One region of the Priestia sp. AB genome, then DNA from elsewhere that is predicted to be linked to it. Evidence: riboswitches for the same ligand, from Rfam matches in the RefSeq annotation. Region 1 holds a riboswitch; each other region holds the start of a gene.
The links. Region 1 has a riboswitch for lysine ahead of POF52_RS00870 (aspartate kinase). Riboswitches for the same ligand answer to the same signal wherever they lie in the genome.
Positions count from the first base shown of each region.

Region 2: another riboswitch for lysine. It lies ahead of POF52_RS20645 (amino acid permease); the one in region 1 lies ahead of POF52_RS00870 (aspartate kinase).
Region 3: another riboswitch for lysine. It lies ahead of lysA (diaminopimelate decarboxylase); the one in region 1 lies ahead of POF52_RS00870 (aspartate kinase).
Region 4: another riboswitch for lysine. It lies ahead of dapA (4-hydroxy-tetrahydrodipicolinate synthase); the one in region 1 lies ahead of POF52_RS00870 (aspartate kinase).

Region 1 is NZ_JAQMYN010000001.1:177,314-183,433, forward strand. It holds gene uvrC (excinuclease ABC subunit UvrC) at 1-803, shown strand, start outside; lysine riboswitch at 869-1,046, shown strand; gene POF52_RS00870 (aspartate kinase) at 1,188-2,420, shown strand; gene POF52_RS00875 (YslB family protein) at 2,470-2,997, opposite strand; gene POF52_RS00880 (succinate dehydrogenase cytochrome b558 subunit) at 3,487-4,095, shown strand; gene sdhA (succinate dehydrogenase flavoprotein subunit) at 4,125-5,912, shown strand; gene sdhB (succinate dehydrogenase iron-sulfur subunit) at 5,916-6,120, shown strand, end outside.
Region 2 is NZ_JAQMYN010000007.1:83,260-89,379, reverse strand. It holds gene POF52_RS20675 (LysE family transporter) at 1-216, opposite strand, end outside; gene POF52_RS20670 (YqcI/YcgG family protein) at 369-1,136, shown strand; gene POF52_RS20665 (cupin domain-containing protein) at 1,111-1,419, shown strand; gene POF52_RS20660 (cysteine hydrolase family protein) at 1,441-2,028, shown strand; gene POF52_RS20655 (GNAT family N-acetyltransferase) at 2,119-2,610, shown strand; gene POF52_RS20650 (hypothetical protein) at 2,714-3,082, shown strand; gene POF52_RS20645 (amino acid permease) at 3,119-4,558, opposite strand; lysine riboswitch at 4,661-4,845, opposite strand; TPP riboswitch at 5,020-5,120, shown strand; gene thiT (energy-coupled thiamine transporter ThiT) at 5,153-5,773, shown strand; gene POF52_RS20635 (ethanolamine ammonia-lyase reactivating factor EutA) at 5,930-6,120, shown strand, end outside.
Region 3 is NZ_JAQMYN010000003.1:105,144-111,263, reverse strand. It holds gene POF52_RS10205 (hypothetical protein) at 77-262, opposite strand; gene POF52_RS10200 (hypothetical protein) at 413-547, opposite strand; gene POF52_RS10195 (dicarboxylate/amino acid:cation symporter) at 686-1,948, opposite strand; gene lysA (diaminopimelate decarboxylase) at 2,001-3,329, opposite strand; lysine riboswitch at 3,475-3,657, opposite strand; gene POF52_RS10185 (CBO0543 family protein) at 3,724-4,236, opposite strand; gene POF52_RS10180 (NAD(P)/FAD-dependent oxidoreductase) at 4,572-5,690, shown strand; gene POF52_RS10175 (YckD family protein) at 5,764-6,078, shown strand.
Region 4 is NZ_JAQMYN010000002.1:35,290-41,409, forward strand. It holds gene POF52_RS06425 (DMT family transporter) at 1-93, shown strand, start outside; gene dapA (4-hydroxy-tetrahydrodipicolinate synthase) at 456-1,343, opposite strand; lysine riboswitch at 1,471-1,649, opposite strand; gene POF52_RS06435 (hypothetical protein) at 1,908-2,165, opposite strand; gene POF52_RS06440 (hypothetical protein) at 2,227-2,514, opposite strand; gene POF52_RS06445 (H-type small acid-soluble spore protein) at 2,919-3,098, shown strand; gene POF52_RS06450 (hypothetical protein) at 3,215-3,385, shown strand; gene POF52_RS06455 (DUF3243 domain-containing protein) at 3,634-3,951, opposite strand; gene POF52_RS06460 (hypothetical protein) at 4,406-4,597, opposite strand; gene POF52_RS06465 (cupredoxin domain-containing protein) at 4,850-5,224, opposite strand; gene POF52_RS06470 (PQQ-dependent sugar dehydrogenase) at 5,439-6,120, shown strand, end outside.

The DNA.
Region 1 (6,120 bases):
AAGTTCAGCATCCAAAGCGAGGCAAAAAGAAAGAATTAGTAGAACTTGCGTGTAAAAATGCAAAAATTGCGCTCGGTGAAAAATTCTATTTAATTGAACGAGATGAAGAGCGCACGGTTGGCGCAGTTGAACGGTTAGGAGAAGAGCTTGGAATTGCAGCTCCTTACCGGATTGAAGCATTTGATAACTCAAATATTCAAGGGACAGATCCCGTTTCTGCAATGATTGTTTTTGTTGATGGGAAACCGGAAAAGAAAGAATATCGCAAATATAAAATTAAGACCGTACATGGACCAGATGATTACAGTTCCATGAGAGAAGTCGTTCGCAGACGGTATTCCAGAGCGTTAAAAGAAGGTCTTCCGCTCCCGGATTTAATTGTTGTAGATGGAGGCAAAGGGCATTTAGCTGCAGTACAGGACGTTCTCGAAAATGAATTGGGACTTTTAGTGCCTACAGCAGGTCTTGTCAAAGATGATAAGCACAGAACCTCCAACCTGATGATTGGTGAGCCTCCTCAAATCATACCGCTCGAACGCAATAGTCAAGAATTTTATTTGCTTCAGCGAATTCAAGATGAAGTTCACCGCTTTGCGATTACCTTCCACCGTCAAGTGCGCTCTAAGTCCGCTTTTCAGTCTGTTCTGGACGATATTCCGGGAGTGGGCGAAAAGCGTAAAAAAGCTTTGTTAAAGTATTTTGGTTCGGTGAAAAAATTGAAAGAAGCAACGGTTGATGATATTCGAAATTCAGGTGTTCCTCAAAACATCGCTGAAAAAATTTATGAAACATTGCAAAAATAGTCTTGAAATAATAGAAAATATCTGATAAGCTATTAACTAATTTCATACGACACTTCATCAAATGAAGTGAAGATAGAGGTGCAAATTTAATCAGTACGTATCAGGAAGGGTATGAGCTCTTATGAATGATGCGGAAAGGGAAATTTGCCGAAGTGAACATTACCTCATAGTAATGATTGCTGGTTCTGCGTTGAATAAACGTAGGATTGTCAAGATGTAGATTCTTGGAGAGCTATCTCACGGCAGTGGACGGTTATGTTTTATAATTTTCGTTCGTTAAGCAATGAGAGCTCATCTCATTGCTTTTTTTATTGTCTGAGTAAAAAAATTTAGCTTCTCATCATCCTGCATATGCAAATTTATTGAAAAGGAATGAACAAAATTATGGCATTAATCGTTCAAAAATTTGGTGGAACATCTGTTGGTTCTGTTGAACGTATCCAACATGTAGCAAACCGTGTTATTCAAGAAGCAGAGCGCGGTAACCAAGTAGTTGTTGTTGTATCGGCAATGGGCAAAACTACAGATGCACTGGTGAAATTAGCAAGTGATATTACAGACAGTCCAAGCAAACGCGAAATGGATATGCTTCTTACAACTGGAGAACAAGTAACGATTTCCCTGTTAACAATGGCCCTTCAATATAAAGGGTATGAAGCAACTTCGCTAACAGGTTGGCAAGCTGGTATCCATACGGAAGCAGTTCACAGCAATGCACGAATCCAGCACATTGACACGACTTGTATTCAAAGGCAATTAGATAGAGGCCGAATCGTAGTAGTAGCTGGATTCCAAGGCTGTTCAGAAGATGGAAGCATTACAACATTAGGTCGAGGCGGCTCTGACACGACGGCAGTAGCTCTTGCCGCAGCATTAAAAGCTGCAAAATGTGATATTTATACAGACGTAACAGGAGTGTTTACGACAGATCCGCGCTATGTAGAAGATGCTCGTAAGCTTCACTCTATTTCATATGACGAAATGTTAGAATTAGCTAATTTGGGAGCAGGGGTGCTGCATCCGCGCGCTGTTGAGTTTGCAAAAAATTATCAGGTACCGCTAGAAGTGCGTTCAAGCTTAGAAAACGAGAATGGAACGATTGTTGAGGAGGAAGTTTCAATGGAACAAAACTTAGTCGTAAGAGGAATTGCGTTTGAAGATAATATTTCACGAGTGACAATTGAAGGGTTAAACAACGAGTTGCAAACTCTTTCTACTATTTTTACAGCATTAGCAAAAGAACAGTTAAATGTGGACATTATTATTCAAAACGTAACCGCTAATAATCGTCTCTCTATCTCATTTTCTATTAAAACCGTAGACGTAGACGCCGCTCTTGCCGTCTTAAAAGAGTATAAATCTACTTTAGGATATACGCGTATTGAACATGAAAGCGGTCTGGCTAAAGTATCAATTGTTGGCTCTGGCATGATTTCTAATCCAGGCGTTGCAGCGGAAATGTTTGAAGTGCTGGCAGGAGAGAAAATTGAAGTGAAGATGGTCAGCACGTCTGAAATTAAAGTATCTACAGTTGTACCGCATGCTGATATGGTAAAAGCTGTTGAGACGCTTCACGTAGCATTTGAATTAGAAGAGCAGCAAGCAGTGCAAGTATAAAGAAGAGAAAAAAGACGTGGTATCTCCACGTCTTTTATATACGTATTTCCTACTTTTTATAACGCTCCGCGCGTGTTTCGGTAGGTAAGATATCTTTTCGGTCCCACTGCACGGAAATCAGCACTTTTCCGTTCTTTTCTTTATGTGTTAAGTAGGCTTCTGTTAGGCAGTTGTTTTGACGCTGAATCTGTTCAGCCACAAATCCTGACTCAAGATGAAACGAACAAGTTTCCTGCTGAAATCTTTTGCTGACCACATCACCTGATAACTCAAGTTCTAGTGAATATTTATCTTTTTTTGCAAGCGTCAGTGTTCCCCAGGAAGCTGCTTTAAAAAAGGCGACGATTTCATCCATTGTATTTAACGGGTATTTCCGCGCAAGGTGTTTTCCTGCCCAGTATGAAATGGCATTCGTTTCGTCTCCAAGAAGCTCTGGAATTAACACGTCACGTAAAAGGCTGTATCCGAAATATGAAACGTGATCAAGAGTTCCCTCTGTTTCAGCTGTGACATTAGGTTCTGATGTTTCCATCGTCTCTTCAAGTTCTTGCTGTGATTCTGTTTGTAAATTGCTCATGCTTTCCCCTCTTTCTTTACTACTATTATATACAAATCTAAAAAACCTCTCACGCATTTTTTTAATAAAATGTAAGAGGATCTTTATTATGGTAAAAAGAGTTAGATGTAAAGATAAAAGATCCATAATATACCTTTTAAAAGGGTACTTTTACCTGTGTAAATGTTTTGTGAACTTGTTTACAATAAAAGTGTAAAGTAAACGCTTACTTATTTGTGGCAAGCAATATTATAATAGAAAGAAAAAACCTGTAACATCAATACAGTAAGCGTTAACAAATATAAAATTTTATAAATTTATATTTTATAGAAGATTTAAACATCTTGCCTTGACGCTCTTAATCGATGGGAGTAAAATTAACCTGTCACATACTTTATTAGGAAATGCAAAGGTTTTCATTTCCTGTATTCACGATTAATCTATTTGTCTAGTGGGAGTAAGAAAGTTCTTCACAAACTATGTTCATTTAACTAAGGGGGGTCTACGCAGATGGCGGCAAACAGAGAGTTTCAATATCGGAGAATCCATTCATTACTTGGGGTAATACCAATCGGGATTTTCTTAACACAGCATTTAGTTGTGAATCATTTCGCGACAAAGGGAGAAGAATCATTTAATCAAGCAGCTCACTTCATGGAGAGCTTACCTTTCCGCTATGCTCTAGAAATTTTCATTATTTTCTTACCAATCGTTTTTCACGCAATATACGGTCTTTACATCGCATTCACTGCTAAAACAAACGTTAACAACTACGGTTTTTTCCGTAACTGGATGTTTATCCTTCAGCGTGTTTCAGGTGTAATCACACTTATCTTCATCACATGGCACGTATGGGAAACCAGAATACAAGCTGCGCTTGGAAAAGAAGTAGATTTTCAAATGATGGAACGAATTTTAAGCAACCCGGCAATGCTTGCATTCTACATAGTTGGTGTTGTATCTACGATCTTCCACTTTGCAAACGGTCTATGGTCATTTGGAGTTAGCTGGGGGTTAACTGTAACACCACGTTCTCAAAGAATTTCAACTTATGTGACATTAGCAATCTTCTTAGCACTTACATTTGTAGGTGTTCGTACATTATTCGCATTTGCATAAAATTAAGGTTTTGAAGGAGTGGGGTTCCGATGAGTAACGGAAAAATCATCGTAGTCGGTGGCGGTTTAGCTGGCTTGATGGCAACAATAAAAATTGCTGAGTCTGGCAAGCAAGTAGATTTATTTTCACTAGTTCCGGTAAAAAGATCTCACTCAGTTTGCGCGCAAGGTGGAATCAACGGAGCCGTAAACACGAAAGGTGAAGGGGATTCACCATGGGAACACTTTGATGACACAGTGTACGGCGGAGACTTTTTAGCCAACCAGCCACCTGTAAAAGCAATGTGTGAAGCAGCTCCTGGTATTATTCACCTACTTGACCGCATGGGGGTTATGTTTAACCGTACTCCTGAGGGTTTGTTAGACTTCAGACGATTTGGCGGGACGCAGCATCACCGTACGGCTTTTGCTGGAGCAACAACGGGTCAACAATTATTGTACGCATTAGATGAGCAGGTTCGTCGCTATGAAGTTGCCGGACTTGTGACAAAGTACGAAGGATGGGAATTCTTAGGTGCTGTTCTTGACGATGAGCGCAGCTGTCGCGGAATTTCTGCACAGAATTTAAAATCAATGGAAATTAAAACGTTCCCAGCTGACGCGGTTATTATGGCTACAGGTGGACCTGGAATTGTTTTTGGAAAATCGACGAACTCAGTTATTAATACAGGTTCAGCGGCATCTATCGTGTATCAGCAAGGTGCATACTATTCAAACGGAGAGTTTATTCAAATTCATCCAACTGCTATCCCAGGAGATGATAAGCTTCGTCTTATGAGTGAATCTGCTCGTGGAGAAGGCGGACGCGTTTGGACATATAAAGACGGTAAACCTTGGTATTTCTTAGAGGAAAAATATCCTGCATACGGTAACTTAGTACCTCGTGATATTGCAACTCGTGAAATTTTTGACGTCTGCGTAGCGCAGAAGTTAGGAATCAACGGAGAGAACATGGTTTATCTGGACCTTTCACATAAAGATCCAAAAGAGCTAGACATTAAACTTGGAGGTATCATCGAAATCTATGAAAAATTCATGGGCGATGATCCACGCAAGGTACCAATGAAAATTTTCCCAGCCGTACACTATTCAATGGGCGGTTTATGGGTGGATTACGATCAAATGACAAATATTCCTGGCTTATTCGCAGCTGGTGAGTGTGATTATTCACAGCACGGAGCGAACCGTTTAGGAGCAAACTCATTATTATCAGCTATTTATGGTGGTATGGTTGCCGGTCCTAAAGCGGTTGAATACATCAATGGTTTAGAAAAGAGCGCAGATGCTATTTCTTCAAGCGTATATGATCGTCATGTGAAAGAAGAAGAAGAGAAATGGAACAATATCATGAATCTTCAAGGTACAGAAAATGCATACGTTCTTCATAAAGAGCTAGGGGAATGGATGACTGACAACGTGACAGTCGTACGATACAATGACAAACTGTTAAAAACAGATGAAAAGATTCAAGAATTAATTGAACGCTATGATCGTATTAACATTAATGATACAGCTAAATGGAGTAATCAAGCGGCAACATTTACTCGTCAGCTGCAAAACATGCTTCAGCTTTCACGTGTTGTAACGCTAGGAGCTTACAACCGTAACGAAAGTCGCGGTGCTCATTATAAGCCAGATTTCCCAGATCGTAACGATGAAGAATTCTTAAAAACAACAATGGCAGCTTTTGTGGATAAGAAAACGGCTCCTTCTTTCCATTATGAAGAGGTAGACGTATCGTTAATTAAACCGCGTAAGCGCGACTACACAAAGAAAAAAGATGAAAAACCAAAAAAACAACAAGAGGGGGTTCGTTAATCAATGAGTGAACAACAAACAGTCCAAAAGACAGTGCGCTTCATTATTACACGTCAAGATTCAGCTGAATCTGCTCCTTACAATCAGGAGTTTGAAATTCCGTATCGTCCGAATATGAACGTTATTTCAGCACTGATGGAAATCAGACGTAACCCTGTTGATGCTTCAGGTAAAGAGGTTGCTCCGATAAACTGGGAAATGAACTGTT
Region 2 (6,120 bases), on a different contig from region 1:
AGTAACAGCATGCATCTGAACAAAAGGCGTTAACCCTATTAAAATGAGGAGCATAAATAAAATATCGGCCGTCATGCCTCCCAAACCAACTAGCCAAGAAGCCCAAAATCCTTTTGTCAGCCCTTTTTTAATCATCTCTATATTAATTGGACCTACCGGTGCTGCGAGACTAATACCTAGAATTATTTGTTTTATAGCAATCAAAAACCACTCCACAAACACAGCCTCCTTTCTAACTTGTCCAATAGTAGCTTATATATATATAGATTAGAGTTTTATAATTTAGAAGCGGCATTTAGTTAAAAATGCTCATAAACTTTCTTTTCTTTAATACACATGTAACGTTGAGTTCCATAAGGAGGGTTTTAATGGCATCAAAAATGCTTTTTCGAGCCAATGAGATTTTAGAGTCAACGCATGTCCCATTTTGGGGAAAAGATGCTTTTCAATATTTCCGAAGCGATATATTATCAGAAGAAAATCCATTTCCTTGTATATTAGGGGTAGAAGGCTTTAAAAAAGATTTACTGCGGTTTTCATTTGTGACTACTCCTTATAACTACCAAGATATTAGGAATGCAGCGTTGGCACTTAGAGAATACATAGATACGTTCAAGACCATAGGTCGCTATACATCCTTTGTGTTATTCTTTAAGCCTGAACATAAAGAACGTTCAATGGAAGAGTACGAAACGATGTTTTGGGATACGCTGACGTTTCTTCATCAAATTGATCAAAAGAAATGGCCGCAAGACATTCCAAAAGACCCAAAAGATGCATTATGGGAATTTTGCTTTCACGGAGAACCTATTTTTGTCGTCTGTAATACGCCTGCTCATTCTTTACGTAAAAGCCGTAAGAGCAGAGGATTTATGATTACATTTCAACCTCGGTGGGTGTTTGAAGGTATGACAGGAGATTCAAAAATAGGGCGGCACATACAAAAGGTGGTCCGCGATCGGTTAAAAACATATGATGACGTATCTGCTCACCCTGAGTTAGGATGGTATGGACGGCAGGAAAACCGAGAGTGGAAGCAATATTTTTTACATGATGATAACAACTATACTACCGGACAGTGTCCGTTTAAATTAAAAAGGAGTGAGCAGCATGGACGTAAAAAAAGCCTCTATTAAAAAAGGAGTTGGCGGAAAGTTTGAAGAAGTAATTAAAGAACTGCTTCCGGCGTATACTGGATACGTTGAAGTACAGCACGATATTGCTTTTCAAACGCACCCATCTCATACCCATCCAACTGATGAAATTCTTCATATACTTGAAGGATCTATTTACTTTACAGTTGAACATGATACGGTTCTATGTCAGGCAGGAGATCGAATACATTTACCGAAACAAACGGTTCATTCCTCAAAAGCCGGTCCTGATGGGTGCACATACGTTATTTCCATTTTAAAATAAAGATGAAAGAAGATGATGCTTATGCTACGTTCCCGGCCAGTTCTGCTGCTTATCGATGTACAAGAAGGATTTTATTCACCACAGTGGGGGGAAAGAAACAACCTAGATGCAGAAAAACATATGCTGACGCTACTGCAAGCATGGAGGCGCCAAAATTATCCTGTCATTCACGTACAGCATGCATCGGAAAATCCAGATTCTCCTTTACACCCAAGTTCGAAGGGATTTCAGTTCAAAGAAGGGTTTGGTCCACAAGAAGACGAATACTTAATTCGCAAACACGTGAACAGCTGCTTCATTGGAACAGAGCTAGACAGTTATTTAAAAGCAAATGGCTATGATACGCTTATCTTAATAGGATTAACTACTAATCACTGCGTCTCTACGACTGCCCGCATGGCTGAAAATCTAGGGTACAGGACGTACGTTGTAAACGATGCAACAGCTTGCTTTGATGGTATGTCCTACGATGGAAAAACAAGGCTTCCTGCAGAAGATGTACATACATTCGCATTGTCTTCTTTGCATGGGGAGTTTGCAACGGTCGTTTCTACAAAAGAGACACTTCAAGTTCTTCAAACCTTTCAATATGCTCAAAATCATAACTGATGTGCATGCGCACATCGGTTTTTTATGTAGATTATGTTTCTTAAAAGAAGTAAAATAAAGATAATTCTATACTATAAGGAGTTTGTACATATGATCATTCGTTATGCTAAAGAAGAAGATTTACCTATGCTTGTTGAAATTTATAACCAGTCTGTTCAAGCAAGTGCTGCTACTTTTGATTTAACGCCTGTAACAGTAGAGCAAAGAAGGAGCTGGTTTGATAATCATATTAGCAATGAACTCTTTCCGCTTATTGTCGCGGAAAGAGACGGGGTAGTAGCAGGCTATGCTTCGCTTTCTTCTTATCGAGATAAAGAAGCGTACATTCAAACGGTAGAGCTATCGATTTATATTGATAAAAATCAACAGGGGCATGGTATTGGAAAACAGCTTATGAAGCGGATTTTGGAATTGGCTAAAGAACTCAACCATCACGTTGTCATTTCAGGAATTACAAAAGGGAATGATATCAGTGTCAAAATGCATAAGCAATTTAATTTTACATTTTGCGGAGAATTTAAAGAAGTAGGCTGGAAATTCGATCAGTGGCAAGATGTGCTTTTTTATCAGCTTATTTTATAAGATGTATGACACCTTTACACATTGTAACGTTTTAGTTTAATGTGTAAAGGTTATTAAAATAATAAGTCATTTTATTATTTTAATACGAAAGGTGTTAGCTATCATGAATACACATTTTCAATATCAGCATATAAGAGCTATTCCAAAAAGATGGTCCAAAAAAGAACTGCATATCCAGCTGAATAGAATCAAACACAATTCTGAACTATCTACTATAGCAGCAGATCCGCTTTTTCATCTGTTAGAATGTACCCATTCGGGCCTTCAAACTAAACAAGAAATCATAGACTACATCCAAAGCATTCCTACTCATCAACTTCCATCTTTTGTAACCCATTTAAGCAGGTTAGTTCAGCGTATTTATTATATAGAAGCTGCTGATTACTGTAATCGTCCCCTCAAAGGTTATATGCTTGTTATGAAAAATCAGCCCGCCTATATATCTCTTCATTTTGCTGATCAGATCACATAAAAAAAGCTCTCTATTCAAAAGAATAGAGAGCTTTTTTTATTCGTATTTTTTCACTGTTACTTGGCATTCTTTTAACGGAATAAGTTTTGACTTTTTCGTCCATTTGTATCCTAACCAAACAATTAAGAATAAAGGAAGTCCGATATAAGAAACAAGTACACCGTACCAGTCAATCGAATCACCCATAAACGCCGAATAGTTTTGACCTAAAATAACAACAGCACATAAAATAAAGGCAAAGATAGGACCAAACGGGAAAAGTTTTGCATGATATGGAAGTTCATTCAAATCATGACCTTGGGCAACAAATGCTCTTCTAAAACGATAGTGGCTGATGGCAATTCCTAACCAAGCAATAAAACCAGACATACCAGAAGCGTTAAGTAACCACGTGTATACCGCACCGTCTCCAAAAAATGAAGCGCCAAATGCAAGTGTACCGACAAGTGCCGTTGCAATTAAAGCATTCACCGGAACGCCTCGTTTATTTACTTTTGCTAAGAACCTTGGTGCTTTTCCATCTTTCGCTAAGTTCCACAGCATACGCGTAGAAGCATACATACCTGAGTTACCAGCAGATAAAACGGCTGTTAAAATAACGGCATTGATAGCTGATGCTGCAAACGCCAGACCTGCTCGTTCGAATATTAAAGTAAATGGACTTACTCGCACATCATCACTTGCTAATGAATCGGCTGTGTATGGAATAAGCATCCCGATAACAAAAATAGCTAAAATATAAAATAACAAGATGCGCCAGAAGACTTGTTTAACTGCGCGAGGAACCGTTTTTTCCGGATCTTCACTTTCTCCAGCTGCGACTCCAAGCAACTCTGTTCCTTGAAATGAAAAACCAGCAGCCATAAAAATACCTAAGACAGTAAAGAATCCACCGTGAATGGGTCCATCACCAAGCGTGAAGTTTTTAAACCCTGGTGCTTCATTGTTAAAGATACCAAAAATCATCATAATGCCAATAACTAAAAAGATGATAACCGTTACTACTTTAATTAACGAAAACCAAAATTCAGATTCACCAAATCCTTTTACAGAAAGGTAGTTAAGCCCAAACATAATTAATAAAAACAGGGCACTCCATAAAATAGAAGAAGAGTTTGGGAACCAAAATTTCATAATAAGGGCTCCAGCAGATAATTCAGCTGCAATCGTAATAGCCCAGTTATACCAATAGTTCCAGCCGAGAGCGAAACCAAAGGATGGATCTACAAACCGAGACGCATACGTACTAAACGAACCAGCTTCAGGCATATAAGCTGCGAGCTCCGCTAGGCTGGTCATCAAAAAGTAAACCATGACACCAATGATAGCGTAAGCTAAAAGCGCTCCCCCAGGTCCTGCTGTGTGAATTGCTCCACCACTTGCTAGGAATAAGCCGGTTCCGATGGCTCCTCCTAATGAAATCATCGTTAAGTGGCGAGATTTCAACCCACGTTTTAATTCTTGCTGCTCTTGCATAGATAAATACTCCTTTCGAATGTACGGAAAGAGACGGGATAACATAAAAAAAGCCCGCAGTATATGTGCGCGCTTTTAAATCTGAAAACCGCGTCAACCTTCCGTGAAGATAGCTCTTCACACCACTCGCATGATGTGACAGTTCTGTTCCTGTTCGGAGACAGCCCCAGCTTAAATCAACCGAGAAGTGATCTAAACTTCGGCAATTTTTCCTTTCAAGCAACATCCTCAATGTTCTCTGCATTTCCGTTGCTTTACTATTAAAAACTGCGACCTCTACCTCATCGATTAGGATGAGGGTTTTTTATATTCATTTGACATAAAAGAAGTATACCAAATACTAAAACGATTGTCATTATAAAAAATAGATTCAGAAAATAGAAACATCTTTGAAATCTCTCGAATCTATTTTGTTACATATGGTATAATGAATGTTGTCATAATACTACATAAATATCCGAACGTACCACAGGGGGAGCCGCCGTGCTGAGAGTGAACAAATTGTTCAGACCCTTCGAACCTGTTAGTTAACGCTAGCGTAGGAATGTGGGAATAGTAGCATATATTTGCTTACTCCTGTGTAAACCGTTTGATATGAATGATTTTGATATGAATGATTCAAAAACAGGAGTGAGAAACGTGAATAAAGCATTACCTTTACAGGCTAAAATTGAAATAGCTATTTTTGCAGCATTAGCACTTCTACTTGATCTTTTGCCTTCCATTAAGATTGCAACGGCTGTGAGTATTTCGTTCTCCATGGTGCCCATTTTTATTATGTGCTTTCGCTGGGGAGTAAAAGGCGGAGCTCTATCTGGTCTATTATGGGGGCTGTTGCAGTTGGCAACAGGAACGGCTTATATTTTAACAGCGCTACAAACGTTTATTGAATATATTGTGGCTTTTGCTTTTATAGGTTTTGGAGGTATTTTTTCGCAATCTATTAAAACAAATTTAGCTAACAATAACAGATCAAAAGCTTTTGTTTTGATTGTTTTATCCCTTGTTATCGGCAGCTTCGCACGGTATGTCTGGCACTTTATTGCGGGTATTATTTTCTGGGGATCGTATGCGCCAAAGGGCATGTCCGCTCTATGGTATTCTTTTTCAATGAACGGGATTTCAATGGTAGGATCACTAATAGCCTGCTTAGTCATTCTTTCACTATTAATTCCATCCGCATCAAGAATGATTGTAACTAAATCACACTCATAATAAAAAAGACTAAATCTACCAAGATTTAGTCTTTTTTGTCATTTGTCACCTTTGTTTACACAAAAGTGTGTCAGGTTTGATAACATAGTTAGTGAAATATTCAAAAAACTGTTTTATGATAATCACCATATTCAAACGTGATAAGGGATTGATAGCATGCTACAGAAATGGATAACGAGCATAGGTTTAGATATCGGAACAAGCACAACAAAGCTGATTGTAAGCAAGCTGTTAATAGCAAATCAACAAAATCAGTTTACGCTGCCAGGCTGTCAAATTATTGATCGTCGCGTAACGTATGCAAGTTCTATCTATACCACCCCTATGCTAAACGATGTTGAAATTGA
Region 3 (6,120 bases), on a different contig from region 1:
AATTATTTACTGTAAATGCGCTGATTAAAAAGGGGGAGGATATATCCAATGAATAAAAACAGGGAAAGGAAATGAACTAAAGTTTTTGTCGAAATTGATTGATAAAACGAATAATCTTTTTGTAGAGAAACATAGATTTTGCTACTAGCTGATGAGGAATATAAAGACTTTTGTATGTGCGTTCGGGCAAAAATGCAAAACTTATTAAAATAACTGAAAGTCCAAAGGCTGCGGCTGTAATCTCTAGCCAAGAAAACATCATATCATTCCTCCTTTTACAAACCTATTAATAGAATATGTAAAAGTTCGAAAGGAGGTTGTACGATAGCCCCATAACGAGCGGGGTTATGAAGTTCTCTCTAAAAATAAAATGACGTTAAAGAACGCAGGCGCTGCGCTCTTTAACGTCATTTTATTTTCGTTCTTCAGCTTGATGCTCTTGTTTGTTTTGCTCAGTAAGACGTTTTTGATGAGCTTTTGTTTCTGCGCTTACGTGATTCGCATCATTCGGTTGATTTTTCTTTGAACCTCCTGCAGCGTTACTCATTAGACGACACCTCCAGTCCGGTTATGAAACATACCTTTAGAATGTGCGTATATACAGACTTTATACACTGCTATCGATATTACTGCACACTAAAAAAGCAAGGGGAGAGTCACTAAGACTGTTCCCTTTGCTTTTTTACTAGGCGACTTTATCGGTGGTGATAATTTTGTTAATCCAGTCTTTTCCTTCTGTAAACCTTGTAACAAGCATGGCTGTTACTGTATTTCCCGTACTGTTTAAGAGCGTAGCAGGGGCGTCAATAATTGTGGAAATGACCGCAATAATGGGCAGAACTTCTGGCGAAAATCCGTAAATTGTAATGATTAACATTTCGCCAATCATACCGCCTCCAGGGATTGCTCCCATTACGGCTCCAACTAAAAAGGCTACGCCTAAAATGCTCAAAATACTCGTAGCAGACGTCATATCTTTGCCAAACAAACTGAATAAGAAAACAATCTTTAGAATACCGCCGATAACAGAACCATCTTTATGCGTGTTTGCTCCTAGCGGAATCACTGTTTCAGCAATATCCAGCGGCACACCCATTTTCTTTGTTGCATCTAAATTGACTGGAATAGATGCAGCAGAAGAACAGGTAGCAATAGCGGTGATAGAAGGAGCAGCTGCATTTTTCCAAAACAGCTTAATTCCTGCTTTACCGCCAGCAATCCATGCGTATAGCGTAAAGAAGCCAAAATAGTAAACGATTGCAATTAATAAATAAAGAATAAATGCTCTAGCATACCCTTGTAAGATCTTTGGTCCAAGTTCTCCTACTACAGTAGCAAAATAGCATCCTAAACCAATTGGAGCATAGTACATCACAATTTTAACAACCTTCATCGATACTTCTTGACCCGAAGTCAGAAATTTCGCCATAGGTTGTCCTTTTTCACCGGCCATTGTGGTAGCAATACCGAAAATAACGGCAAAGACAATTAATTGTAAAATATGCTCTTTCGAAAATAACTGAACAAAATCAGGTACAGTAAATGTGTTAACAAGCTGAGTCAAAAGCGTCATTTTTTCAGCTGTATTTTCACTGTTACCCATTAATTCTTTAATGGCAGAAGTATCTACGTTGTGCAGCGGATTGTAAAGTGATGCCCCTAAAAAGCCTAGAACGGCTGAAACAGCAGCGGTGGTGACAAACACAACGGCAATACCTAGCATAATTTTACCAAGACGTTTCATTTCGTTCATGTTTGCAATCGCCGAAGCCACACTAAAAAAGACAAGGGGAACGATAATCATGAACATTAAATTAAGAAACAAATCACCAAAGGGCTTTACGACTGCCACATCGGGCCCGGTAGCATATCCTGCTATCCCGCCAATTAAAATAGCGAGAAGCAGAATAAGCGATGATCTGTACGTTTTAAATATACTTAAAACCATAGTTAGATTTCCTCCAAACAACAATAGCTTCTTTACTACGCAAGAACAGCTATTATTTGCTCATTGCATACGTAGTAACGACCGGCTTTACATCTTTACGCACCAAATCTTCGTATGTTTCTCGCTCTACAGCAAGACGAGCTTCTCCATTTTTTACAAATACAACAGCAGGGCGCGGAATACGGTTGTAATTGCTAGCCATTGAATAGTTGTAGGCACCTGTAGAGGACACTGCTAATAAATCTCCTTGATTAACGCGCGGTAAATCGATATCCCAAATAAGCATATCTCCTGATTCACAGCATTTACCCGCAATTGATACTGTTTCATCTTTTTTATCCGTCACTCTATTAGCCAAGACAGCTTCATGTTTTGCATCGTAAAGAGCAGGACGGATATTATCGGTCATACCGCCGTCAATTCCTACGTATTTTCGTACACCTGGAATCTCCTTCGTTGATCCAATTGTATAAAGCGTTGTACCTGCTTCTCCTACGATGCTTCTTCCAGGCTCAATCCAGACTTCTGGAAGCGTATAACTCTGTTCAGTTAACGTGCGGCTTAGCTTTTCTGTCAGTGCATCTACATAATACTCAACTGGAAGAGGAGAGTCGCTTTCGGTATAACGAATACCAAAACCACCACCTACGTTTAAAACTTTTACTTCAAATTCCATTTTATCACGAATGCTGAATAAGAAATCAGTTAAAATATCAATGGCGCGAGAAAAACCATCTACTTCAAAAATTTGCGAACCAATATGACAATGAATGCCTAAAAGATCGTAGTAAGGCTTTTCTAACGCAGAACTTACCGCTTTCATGGCTTGGTCATTGGAAAGACCAAATCCAAACTTGGAGTCTTCCTGTCCGGTCATAATATATTCATGTGTATGGGCTTCAATCCCTGGGGTAACACGCAGAAGAATAGATGCTTTCTGTTTGCGCTCAGCTGCTAAGGCATGCAAAACTTCAAGTTCGGTAAAGTTATCCACAACAAAACAGCCAATATTCGCATCAAGAGCCATTTCCATTTCTTCAATCGTTTTATTATTTCCGTGAAAATGAATGCGTTCAGCTGGATATCCAGCTTCAAGCGCTGTAAATAATTCACCTCCTGAGACCACATCTAGTGACATATCAAGCTTCGTTAAAAGGCTAGCCATTTCCATACAAAGAAATGCTTTCCCTGCATAGGCGATTTGATATGAAAATCCGCTTCTTCGAAAGGCTGAATGGAAGGCCTTGCATTTCGTTTCAATTAATTCTTGATCGTAGATGTATAGAGGAGTGCCGTATTGTTTTTTCAGTTCGACCGTATCGCACTGCCCAATTTCTAAATGATTGTTGCTGTTAATTTTACTCGTTCCATGTAAGTACATAATCCGTATCCCTCCATTTAAATCATTCAACTATAACTTTGAACTTTGATGGTCAGTAGAAAAACACAAAAAAGACCCGTGAAGTGATGTTCACGCGTCTTGGTTTCATAATAATAAAGTATTATTACATTCTAGGCATCAACATCTCTTCAATAGCTCTCCACAAACCAAATGGTTTGTGACAGCTCAGCATTTATTCAATACTGAACCAGTATATGAACACAATGGATGTTTATATACTTCGGCACGAAATCCCTTTTACTTATCTTCACAGACTCCATTAGTCTCCAATAAGTGACTCTTGATTTCATGCACCTCTATTCTCAGAGAGGAAAATTATATTTAAATGTAATTCCTATTATATTTCCTTTTCCTCCGTCTAGTCAATGAAAAGTTAAGGCATAGGAATATCAAAAAAAATAAATAAGAAAGCTATGAAGCTTCCAGATAGAATCCAAGCGACCAGTGCTGTCTTCTGATGAATGACTAAAAGTGAGAACGTGACAATATTGAAGAGAAAAGAACACAGCAGCGACCATCCATAATGATGAGTGATACTGTGATTAACATAAGCAATGAACTCAATCACAGTAAATAAAAGCGCCCACAAAAGAATCCACCACAGCCGGCCGCTTACATGCAGCGGCAGCCTTCCTAAAAAAACCGGTATAACAAAAGGATAAATAATTAAGGTTATTCCAAGGGAAACCATTAGGTGATCGGGTAGAAAAAGGTGATCAATACCAACAGGGTGAAATACCCATACGCGGTGATGAAACAGGAGCACTTCATAAAGCAAATTCCCTGTGACCCAAAACAGCAAAGTAGGATAGTATTCTTGATACCTTCGCCACTTGCCAAATAGTAAACCAAGAATAATGAAAAATAATACAAATGAAGATTGCATACGCTCTCCTTAAAATAATGGTTATTTCTTTTTATTTACATATTATAGTGGTTTTATTCTTTCATTTTTTTATTCAGAAACTATAATAAAAAAGCGGTAAGCGCAGTGTTAAATATGGGTGATCACTATTTATGGTTTGCTTCATCTCACCATAATTCCCGTAAAAGAACTTATTGCGCTTTTGTTTACAATGAAAGGAGCTATATGTCAAAGTCAGCAAGACTCAAAAATAAGCTCAAGATAGCTTCGCCTAGTATGTGACTTCTTTTTTTGCTATGCTAAAGTTGCGTACATATAGCATGAGAATATTAGAAGAAAGAAAAGGGTGTTTTGGTATGAAAACATACATCGTAGTTGGAGCTGGGGTACTTGGAGCTTCTACAGCATATCATTTAGCAAAAGCAGGAGCAGATGTGACATTGATAGATCGCAAGGATGCTGGTCAAGCTACTGATGCAGCAGCAGGAATTGTTTGTCCATGGCTTTCGCAGCGTCGAAATAAAGCATGGTACCGCTTAGCAAAAGGCGGCGCTAAGTACTATCAAACATTAATTCAGCAATTAGAAGAAGATGGAGAAACGGATACGGGATATAAGCGAGTAGGAGCAATTAGCTTACATACTGATGAGCAAAAGCTTAAAAAAATGGAAGAAAGAGCATATAAGCGTCGGGAAGAAGCTCCTGAAATAGGCGAGATTACACGTTTATCCGCTAAAGAAACACAGGCTTTGTTTCCGGTTCTTTCGGAAGAATACAGTTCAGTTCATATTAGTGGAGCCGCTCGCGTTAACGGAAGAGCTCTTCGAAACGCACTTGTGAATGCAGCGAAGAAAAACGGTGCAAAAATAATAGAAGGAAACGCAGAACTACTTTATGAAAATAATCAAGTAACGGGCGTTTCCGTAAATGGACAAACCCTTCTAGCAAGTACAACAATCGTAACGGCAGGAGCGTGGGCAAATCAATTACTAGAGCCTCTTGGAGTGGAATTTTTAGCAAGCTTTCAAAAAGCGCAAATTGTCCACTTGCATCTCCCTGATGTAGATACAAAAGACTGGCCCGTTGTGATGCCTCCAAGCGACCAATATATTCTTTCATTTGAACAAGGTCAAATTGTCATTGGAGCAACACATGAAAACGACACGGGCTATGACTTGAGGGTAACTGCTGGGGGGATGCATGAGATTTTTTCAAAGGCCTTATCAATTGCTCCCGGCTTAACAGAAAGCACAGTCTTAGAAACAAGGGTAGGGTTTCGACCATTTACTCCAGGCTTCTTGCCAGTCATTGGAGCTCTTCCGGCTTACGAAGGAATACTAGTAGCGAATGGTCTCGGAGCTTCAGGCTTAACGTCGGGTCCTTATCTTGGTTCAGAGCTTGCTAAATTAGCACTTGAAATGGAAATGGAAATTGATCTTAGCGACTATGATGTAGGAGGAGCTATCGAGTCTTAAGCAAACAGAATGAATGAAAACAAATAGAAGTTCGCAAACTATAACTACTATATGATGAAAGGAAGTAGATTGTTTGCGAAAGATTATGATAAGTGCAGCAGCAGCTTTTTTATTTATGAGCGCGACGCCTGTATTAGCGGAAAGCAATCCTAAGCCAGAAACAAAAGACGTGCAGCTGACGTCTCAGCAAAAGCAGGAACTGTCCGTGCTGTACAAAGAAATGCTAGCAAAAAAGAAAGAAATACTTTCAAAATATGTGGAGTACGGCGTGCTAAGCAAAACGGAGAGTCAAAACATTTCTTCACATATGGAAAATCGCTATCAGCATATGGAGCAAAATGGTTTTGTGCCAAAGCGACACTGTCATAAAATGCATCATTCAAAGTAATTCCTCTTCACATAAAAAAGCGCCTTTACAGGCGTTTTTTTA
Region 4 (6,120 bases), on a different contig from region 1:
GGGAGCTTAATTATCTTTAAAGAGAGACTTAAAAAATATCAATTAATAGGAATTATTCTTACTCTATGCGGAATCGTGTTGACTAAGATATAAGTTATTGCACCAATACCGACAGAAGAACGAACATATAGTGAAATAGGTCTCCCTCTGTATGGCAACTGAAGATGTATATAGTATACATACATAGAAAAAAATAGAAAAACTTCCCCACTGCATTAAGGGAGTTTTTCTATTTTTAGGAGTTAGCTAAATGATGATTCATCCATCTTGAGTAGTTTGCTTCGCGGATAAAATATTATTCGCTAACCAAATGTGGAGGAGATGCCATCGCAAATCATTTTAAATAAGAATACAGATTGAGCTTTGGTTACCAAACTTGCCTTGCTTCGTCGATTGGATCGACCGTTTTAACTAAGAGAGAAGATACTCTCTCTCCTAACCTGTTTTTATTTATTTCAACAGGTAACGTTAATGCCGCTAGCTTGCAGAACTTTTTCTAGTGCACTTTGCTCTTTATTGCTTAAAGGAACCATTGGCAAACGAACACCGCCAACTTGTATTCCATTTAGATTTAATGCAGCTTTTACTGGTGAAGGACTTGGCGCAATAAATAATGCTCTCATAATTGGAAGCAGATTGCGATGTGTAGCAGCAGCTTTTTGGACATCGCCATTTTTGAAGGCATTAATCATTTCTTGCATATCATTGCCAATGATGTGGGAAGCAACTGAAATAACTCCTGCCCCGCCAATTGCTAATACTGGTATTGTTAACCCATCATCGCCGCTGTATAGTGTAAAGTCGCTAGGTGTTTTGCTAATAATCTCTGCCATGGCATCCAAGTTGCCACTTGCTTCCTTAATTGACACAACATTAGGGATCTCTGATAGACGAACAATTGTTTCAACAGAAATGTTAACTATGCTTCGCCCTGGGATATTATAAAGCATAACTGGTAGAGAGGTTGATTCGGCAATCGTTTTAAAATGCTGGTACAAGCCTTCTTGAGACGGCTTATTATAGTATGGAGCAACGAGCATAATACCATCGACTCCTGTTTCCTCTGCAAGTTTCGTTAAGCTCATCGAAGCTTGCGTGTTGTTTGAGCCAGTTCCAGCGATGACGTGGACTCTTCCAGCAGCAGCTTCTACAACACATTTGAATAATTCAATTTTTTCTTCTGTGGTTAATGTTGGAGACTCTCCAGTTGTACCAGCTACAACTAAGCCGTCTGTGCCATTTGTAATTAAATGCTCAACCAACGTTTTCGTCGCGTTAAAATCAATTTCGCCATTCCGATCAAACGGGGTAACCATCGCTGTTAATACTTGGCCAAAATTCATAACTACACACCCTTTATAAAATTTTTAAAATTAGAGGGGTCAGGGCCATTCATAAGAAACGCAAAAAAGCAGCAACGAGGGATTCGTTGCTGCAGTAGAAACAATATTTATTAAAAATAGTTTCCGTGCGTAAGATAGCCCTCCATACAGTTTCCCATATGACAGTTCTGTATTTATTCAACAGCAGAACCAGCTTCAAGAACATGAGATTCTTTCAGCTTCGGCAAATACCCCTTTCCACAATTGTCATTGGATCTCATTCTCCTCAAATTGTATACTTATGATCTTTGCACCTCTATCCTCACTTCAAAAAATATTGAAATAAGAAAATATTTAATTGAATTTAATATAACAGTAAATTTCCTTTCACGCAAGAATCATTTAAGTATAATTTTATGGACACCATGTAATTAAGTCCTTACCCTTATTTTTGAGAGAATGCCTCCGGATTATTGACTCAAACCCACAATCTCAGTATCACTCATATTACTATTCCACCTTTCTTTTTGCTATTCACCACATATTTTAACTTACATATTATGCACATCATAAAAAGCCACCCGCTTAGAGTGACTTAGCATTAGGTTTATTCTTTACTTCATCAGGTACGTAATCTAAAAGTACGGATATTATTGTATTAAAATGCCATGGAGTAAGATTGTTGCCAGCACTTTCTTTTAATTCAGTTCTTAGCTTTTCACCCCATATAGGATATTTATTGTTGCTTTTTGCTGCCTCTAACATATAATCGACTACATTTAGTACTTTATAATATTCATTTTCTTTTGCGCTAATATAATAGTCCTTTTGTTTATAGTTCATATCTCCAATCCCCTTTTGGTTATTTATGAACAATAAATTTTTTCATAAGATAGCATCAAATTTAGACTGTATCTCTTATTTCCTTATAACATCTACATTGATTTAAATAGTTTATAATATCTTGGTTATTTACTTCTTTGATATTATCTCCAAAAAGTTCAGCGGCACTTTCTAAACGTTCCCTTTTATTATCAATCGTTAGTACATATCGAAGTGCATCAACTACTGGTGCATTATGGTATGTACGACGAACGAAATATTCTTCGATTGCCTTATTTAAGTATTCTGATTCAGCCTTTCTAAATTTAGTTCCTGACCTTTGAAGGTTCTTTACCTCCATCTCTATCATAAATCCCTCATCCTCTCCGATTTAATTTACTATTTTATTCCCCTACTAGAAGTAAAATAAAACTTAGTTTGTATACAAATAATATATTTTCTCAAAATAAAAAACACCTGTGAAGACAGATGTTTTTTGTAAACTTAACATATTAAAGGAGAAATGATTCGTCAGCAAAAGGAGGAATCTGATTAGGTACAGTATGTGCTCATTTTTCGTATTTATACGTGTTCGAATTAAAGAATAAAATGAGATTAAGCAAACCCATTGATGTTCGATTTTTGTAAGGTTAAAGGATAGATTAATTTTTGACGAAGTGAGTTATAGAATGTAGTCAAGTTATTGGTGAGGAAATATAGCTTTATCTTTTAATTGATGCATCACAAGGACATACTAAAAAATGAGGTGATAACATGGAAATAAATCGAGCTAAACAAATTCTTTCTTCTCCCAAGGAAATTGATGTTCATTACCACGGAGTTCCTATTTGGATTAAAAGTGTAGATGAAACATCAAGTATGGCTACCGTTCATGCGAGAGGAACACATGATGAAGACCGTATGGTCCCAGTCCTTGATTTAGAAGAAAAATAAAAAGTCGGAAAGAAAGAATGTAGTTTTTTACATTCTTTTCTTCCATCTCCAAATAGAACCCAATAACTGATACCATATTTCTGTAAGCTTTATTTATAAGAAAAAAGAGGTGCAGCATGAAAGAGAAAAAAGAACCAAAACTTAGAAGTGGCGAGCTAGAAAATGCGGAACTAAAAGGCTATTATGGAATGGATCCTGAAACTAGCCTTCAATCTGTTAATTTTGCTACGACAGAGAACCCATACTTAAATGAGCATTATCAAGAAGATTCTAAAGAAAATGAATAAAAAGAGAAGAAAATAACCGACCCTTATTTCTTTTCTGTAGTTATGCATTTTTATTAAGTTGACAATAGAAGAGTTTTCAGATAACATATTTCGTTTTCGGCTTATTCTTACTTTTGCAACGATATTACCTGACACCTAACCATTATAAAGAGCCACTTGTTTTACGCAAGTGGCTCTTTGCTACGTTAATTGAATACGCTTGAACCCCTAATAAATAATGACAAAAAGCAATCTATAATTGATTTAGATTATTCTTTGACTAATTTAACAAGCATATGAGCAAGATGATATTGTTCTTCCTCGTTTCCAACTTTCCATAACTCATGTAACAAGTATTGCTCTTCATTTTGTGGTTCCTCATGTGCTGCGAGATAGTCAGCTATTTTTTTAGCTGCTAGAGCTAATTGATTATCATTTAACCCTAGTTTCTCACCTTTTGTGACTTTATCTCCTAAGTAACTTTTAAATTCGTTAAAACTAGAAAGGATGTTGTCTTTCTTCTCTTGACTCATTTCATTTAGTTTATCCTCTACTTTATTTTCAACAGTTTCAGTATTATTGTTCATTTTTCATTATCCTTCCAATTAAGTATCAATGTTCTTATATGGTAAATCCCCCATTTACAGGTATATAAACATTTCGTAGCCTACTCATATATTAAGTAGAATAGTTTAACGGGCTTCAAAATAGTGAACACTTCTTTTTTGATGAGTTTAAATAGAAGATATTGGATATTAAAAAAAGAAAAACTCCCCTAGTACGTTAAGGGAGTTTTTCTTTTTTTAAATATTAAGGGTGTAATTGCTTGTTACTTACATATCATTTAATATTTTTGTAGATATTTATTATAACCTATCAAATGATTTCGAGAAAGTAAAAAATGAAAGCGATTACTTCGAATTTAAAATAACAAATGAAACATAACTGTTTTTTATGAGATGTATTTTGGTTCTGAAAAAATACAGAGCTTAAGCTTAAATGGTCTAAAGTTTCTCTTATATATTAATATATAAGAAACTTTTATTCTTTATCGTTTCGTGGCACAGCATTAGAAACCATAGAAATGTCTCCAGTATAATATTTATGCGGATAAGGATCAGAAGACGACTTAGCAGGCTTTGTTACAAACTCTTTCTCAAGATCACCTAATTTGGTTTCATCTGTATTGTTCTCTGATACCTGTTCTAAATTATTTGATTGATTATCGACCATATAAAATTCCTCCTTTTAATTAAACAATGCTCATTGCTCATTAAGGATACATTTTTTAATAACCTGGATATAAATGCTGTTTTTATTCTATACTTTCCTGTGCTTTTTCTTCATTTAGTATATATTTGAAATAAATACTTATTACTTTTTTGAAATTGTGAACAATTTATTTATACCTTTAAAATCTATTATGTTAATTAAGAAAGTATGTTATATTCAATTCAAAAAGCAGAGACCGATTGGCCCTGCTTGTTATTTGACTATCACTTTCCCCACCATTCCCCTATTAAAATGATACCTACATATCAGTTCATATGTACCAGGATTTTGTGGTTTTACGGTAATGGTTTTTTCTTTTCCAGGCTGGACTTCAGCGTCAATTCCGAGCTTTTCTACTGTGAAGGTATGCTCTTTCTGACCTTCATTTTTTAATATCAATGTTGTCGTTTTTCCACTCGGGATAGTGATGGTTTCTGGATTAAAGAAATCATCGTTCAACTGAACCTCCATGGCTTTCTGTCTTACCGCGTCGGATTCAGCCAAAACACCGAGTGATCCTGAAGTCATCACACTGATAACCATCGTAAACAAAACGACTAATCCCATTAACCAGTTTTTCACAGACATTTGCATTCACTCCTTTCATAAGCCATATTCTTTTCCAATTCATAAAATAATATCACTATTTTTTTGAATTAATCATTGTTTTTCCTTTATTTCTATTTATAGAAAGCACAAATTCCATTAAATTGCCTAACTTTATAAAATAGTATTGATACTAATAGAACAGTTACAATCATATTCTTATAAAAGAAACCATTAAAAAGGAGTGTCAAGTTAGTTGATAAAAGCTAAGGTTAGTTTACGGCCTATTGTTAGTAAAATAAATTTACCTACTGTGTTGAAAACGGCTATACTTCCTGGTGACTCATTTGAAAGTTTATTTATTGCAACCCAAGTAGGAGAGATCTTTTACATAAGAGACGAAGCTATACAGACTTTTTTAGATATTCGCTCACGAATCATAAAATTAGGTACGTCTGAACCAGGTGTTTCCCGCGGAGGATATGATGAACGAGGATTGCTAGGGCTAGCGTTTCATCCAGAATTTTATTATAATCGTCTGTTTTATCTTCATTACTCAGCAGCTGGAACACAAGGCCCAGGTGCACTTTCCGAACATTATAGGCCTAACCCGTGTGATCCTAAAACTTCAAACTTAAGGTGGATAAATAGAGAAACTAAATATGATCATATTGATACAGTGGAAGAATGGGTTTTCCAGCCAAATGCTCAGCCTCAAAAAAGACGGACGTTACTTAACTTAAGAAGACCATTTTTTAATCATAATGGTGTCAACAGCTTAAACTTTTCACCTGAAACTGGAAAACTTATCTTTACAACCGGAGATGGTGGATCAGGCTATGACCCCTTTAACTTAAGTCAGGATGATATAGAAATTTACGGGAAAATAATTGAAATTGATGTAGGTAAGAATACATTTATCCATAATCCACCCGTAG